Regions from separate parts of the Amycolatopsis granulosa genome, predicted to be linked through region 2. Evidence: riboswitches for the same ligand, from Rfam matches in the RefSeq annotation. Region 2 holds a riboswitch; the other holds the start of a gene.
The links. A riboswitch is a leader RNA that binds a small molecule or an ion and turns the genes downstream of it on or off. The one in region 2 is predicted to bind glycine.

Region 1: another riboswitch for glycine. It lies ahead of gcvP (aminomethyl-transferring glycine dehydrogenase); the one in region 2 lies ahead of gcvH (glycine cleavage system protein GcvH).

The regions. Positions count from the first base shown of each region.
Region 1 covers NZ_JAANOV010000001.1:4,643,217-4,645,407, forward strand. Annotated here, with positions in the region: gene FHX45_RS22805 (amidohydrolase family protein) at 1-155, opposite strand, end outside; gene FHX45_RS22810 (TetR/AcrR family transcriptional regulator) at 148-735, opposite strand; glycine riboswitch at 935-1,026, shown strand; gene gcvP (aminomethyl-transferring glycine dehydrogenase) at 1,152-2,191, shown strand, end outside.
Region 2 covers NZ_JAANOV010000001.1:1,624,984-1,627,174, reverse strand. Annotated here, with positions in the region: gene FHX45_RS07840 (hydantoinase/oxoprolinase family protein) at 1-536, opposite strand, end outside; glycine riboswitch at 697-788, shown strand; glycine riboswitch at 790-881, shown strand; gene gcvH (glycine cleavage system protein GcvH) at 1,059-1,439, shown strand; gene glyA (serine hydroxymethyltransferase) at 1,439-2,191, shown strand, end outside.

The DNA.
Region 1 (2,191 bases), 3.0 Mb from region 2:
ACCCGCACGCCGGCCTCGTCCATCGCGTCGAGCGTGCCGGACAGCTGGGGCGCGCGGCGCGCCATGCCGGTCCACCGCACCAGCGTCTCCAGCCACGGCTGGTCCATGAACCGCTGGTTCGGCTGCTGCATCCACACGTCGATCACGTCAGCCATCGTTGGTCCCTTCATCGGTCGAAATCGTGCGGGCGATCCGGGCCACCAGGTCCACGGCGGACTCCGGTGGTGGCCGCCCCTGGGCCAGGTACCGCCGCACCACCGCGTACGGCAGGTCGATCAGCACGAGCAGAAGCTCGTCGGCACTCGATCCGGTTTGCGCGCGCAGCCGCCGCACCACGGTGCGCAGCACCTCGTCCAGCGCGGCATCGCACCGGGCGTCCTCGGCGCGGTCCTCGGCCGACCAGGAGCTCGCGCCGAGCAGCCGTTTTCCCGCGTACAGCACCTGGGCCTCCCCGGGCCGTTCCCGGCACCAGCGCACGGCCGCGGCCGCCGCGTCCAGGGGCCGTTCTCCGCCCAGTACCGCCAGGTAGTCGCGATGGAACCGCCGCACGGTGCGCAGCCACAACGCGGCTTGCAACGCCGGGCGTCCCGGGAAGCGGTGGTAGACCGATCCGCTCGGCGCGCCCGCCTCCCGCGCCACCGCCGACATGGTGACCGCTTCCGGCCCGCCCGCGGCGAACAGCCGGACGGCGGCGTCCAGCAGCTCGTCGGCGGAATGCCGTGGTGGTCGGCCCATGTTTGTGGAGACTACCCTCTAAAACCAGAGCTCGGCAGCCCCCGCGCATCTCGACGGTTGCCCACGACGCAGGGCGCGCTCGTCCCGTCCACGCTGCGGTGTTCATCACGGCTTCGCGTTTCCGGTGGACGGCGGCATCCCGGCCGCGTACGTTACGCCGCTGTAGACTGAAGCCGGACAACTGAACATCAGGCCGTCACGAGCCGGAGCGGGAGAGTCCCCAGGTCACTGGGGCACCGAAGGAGCAACTTCCCCGTCAATCTCTCAGGTACCAGTTACCGCTCCGCGCCAGGCCACTCTGGAAAGCAGGCGCGCGCATCGCGCCTCACCCAAGGTGAAAGCCGCGAGCGCGGTGAAACTCTCAGGTGCCGATGACAGAGGGGGAGTTCCCGCCACCCGCAGATGAGGAGCTCCCGATGTCCTTCGCCGATCGTCACATCGGACCTTCCGAGCACGAACAGGCCAAGATGCTCGCCGAGTGCGGGTACGGGAGTCTGGACGCCCTGGTCGAGGCGGCCGTCCCGGCCGCGATCCGCACGGCGGGCGCGCTGGGCCTGCCCCCGGCCTCCGAGCAGGAGGCGACCGCCGAGCTGCGTGCGCTGGCGGCGAAGAACCGCCCGATGACCCAGATGATCGGCCTGGGCTTCAGCGACACCGTCACCCCGCCGGTCATCCGCCGCAACGTGCTGGAGAACCCGGCCTGGTACACCGCGTACACGCCGTACCAGCCGGAGATCTCGCAGGGGCGGCTGGAGGCGCTGCTGAACTTCCAGACCATGGTGTCCGGCCTGACCGGCCTGGACATCGCCAACGCCTCCCTGCTCGACGAGTCCACGGCGGTCGCCGAGGCCGTCCTGCTGATGCGCCGTGCGTCGAAGGCGAAGTCGTCGCGCGTCGTCCTGGACGCCGAGTGCCTGCCGCAGACCATCGCGGTGGTGCGCACCCGGGCGGAGGCGGTCGGCATCGAGGTCGACGTACGGGACCTGGGCACCGGGCTGCCGGAGGACTTCTTCGGCGTCGTCGTGCAGTACCCGGGCGCGTCCGGTCTGTTGCGCGGCAAGGGCTTCTACGAGGCCATCGGCAAGGTCGCGAAGGACGCCGGCGCGCTGTACACCGTGGCGGCCGACCTGCTGGCGCTGACGCTGATCACCGCACCCGGCGAGTTCGGCGCGGACATCGCGGCCGGGACCACCCAGCGCTTCGGCGTCCCGCTCGGCTACGGCGGCCCGCACGCCGGGTACCTCGCCGTGCGCCGCGGCCTGGAGCGGTCGCTGCCCGGCCGGCTGGTCGGCGTCTCGGTCGACGCGGACGGCAACACCGCTTACCGGCTCGCGTTGCAGACCCGCGAGCAGCACATCCGCCGCGAGAAGGCGACGTCGAACATCTGCACGGCCCAGGTGCTGCCGGCGGTGCTGGCGGCGATGTACGCCGTGTACCACGGCCCGGAGGGGCTGAC
Region 2 (2,191 bases):
TCGTCGGGCCGGACGTAGGAGTTGATCAGGCACACGGCCACCGCCCGGATCTCCGCCGCCCGCAGGCGCGCGGCCAGGGCGCGGACCTCGTCGTCGTCGGCCGGCGGATCGAGCCGCCCGTCGGCGGTGATGCGCTGGTCGAGTTCGTACCGGTGCCGGCGCCGGGCGAGGGGCACCGGCTTGGACCAGGACAGGTCGTAGAGCACCGGCCGCCGCAGCCGGCCGAGCTCCAGCACGTCACGGAAGCCGCGGGTGGTGACGACCGCGGTGCGGACACCGGTCATCTCCAGGATCGCGTTGGTGGCCACGGTGGTGCCGTGCAGCATGGCGGTGACGGCTTCCGGTTGCGCCCCGGCCGCGGCCAGCACGCCGGTGGTCGCCGACACCACCCCCGCGCCGTAGTCCGGCGGGGTGGAGGGGACCTTCATCGGGACGACGTCACCGGCCGGACCCAGCGCGATGACGTCGGTGAAGGTGCCGCCGATGTCGGCGCCGACTCGCCAGCCGGCCGGTCGGGGATCGGGACGGGAAGCCACGGGATCTCCTTCTCTGAACGAGTAAGTGGGATCACAGTAATCTCGGGTTGAGATATCAGCAAGGGTCAATTGGTGTTTTTGATCCACGGGCCCGGCCTCTTGACCGGCCCGGACCGGTCCCGTTAGGTTCGGCATCCGTCAAACTGCATATCGCGCCATTCGAACCGGAGCGGGAGAGCTCCCGCCGCGGGCGGGACGCCGAAGGAGCAACACTCCCCAGAATCTCTCAGGCACCCCCACCGCTCCGGCGAGGCGAACTCTGGAAAGCCAGGACCCGGTCCTGCGCCCACGGTGCAAACCGCTCCGGCGGTGAAGCTCTCAGGTATCGATGACAGAGCGGGGAGGCCCACCCAGCCGTGGTGCCGCGTCGGTGCGGTGCCGGACACCGGGAGCCTCTTGGCCGTGAACTCCGTTTCCACGTCCCGTGCCGGGACCGCCGCGCGATCCGCCGGCCCGCTCACCACACGGTCCACTCCGGACCCGATGCCGCCCGCCGCCGTGCGGGCCCGATCAGCCGAGGAGATGCCCGTGTCCGTTCCGGCCGAGCTGAAGTACACCGCCGAGCACGAGTGGCTCGACCTCGACGGGGACACCGCCACCGTCGGGATCACCGCGTTCGCCGCGGACGCCCTCGGCGACGTGGTGTACCTGGATCTCCCCGCCGCCGGCAGCACCGTCACGGCGGGCCGTCCGTGCGGTGAGATCGAGAGCACCAAATCGGTCAGCGAGCTCTACGCGCCGGTGGACGGCGAGGTCGTCGAGGTCAACGCGAAGGTCACCGCCGACCCCGGTCTGCTCAACACCGACCCGTTCGGCGAGGGCTGGCTGTTCCGGATGAAGGTCACCGCGGTGGGCGACCTGCTCGATGCGGCCGCCTACCTGGCGCGCACCGGCGGTGCCTGATGGGCACACACGACCTCCCGCTGTCCGAAGTGGACCCCGAGGTGCACGCCGCGGTGACGTCCGAGCTCGACCGTCAGCGGCACACCCTCGAGCTGATCGCGAGCGAGAACTTCGCGCCGGTGGCGGTGATGCAGGCGCAGGGCTCGGTCCTGACCAACAAGTACGCCGAGGGTTATCCCGGCCGTCGCTACTACGGCGGCTGCGAGCACGTCGACACCGTGGAACGCCTGGCCATCGACCGGGTGAAGCAACTGTTCGGATCCCGTTTCGCCAACGTCCAGCCGCATTCCGGGGCACAGGCCAACGCGGCGGCCATGTTCGCGATGCTCGAACCCGGTGACACCGTGCTCGGCCTCGACCTGGCGCACGGCGGGCACCTGACGCACGGGATGCGGGCGAACTTCAGCGGCCGGCTCTACCGGGTCGTGGCCTACCACGTTCGCGACACCGATTTCCGGCTGGACCTGGCCGAGGTCGAGCGGCTGGCGGCCGAGCACCGCCCGAAGCTCATCGTGGCCGGCTGGTCGGCCTACCCGCTGCACCTGGACTTCGCCGCGTTCCGCCGCATCGCCGACGACGTCGGCGCCCGCCTGATGGTGGACATGGCGCACTTCGCCGGGCTCGTGGCGGCCGGCCTGCACCCCAGCCCGGTGCCGCACGCCGACGTCGTCACCACCACGACCCACAAGACCCTCGGCGGCCCGCGCGGCGGCGTGATCCTCACCGACGACGCGGCGCTGGCCAAACGCATC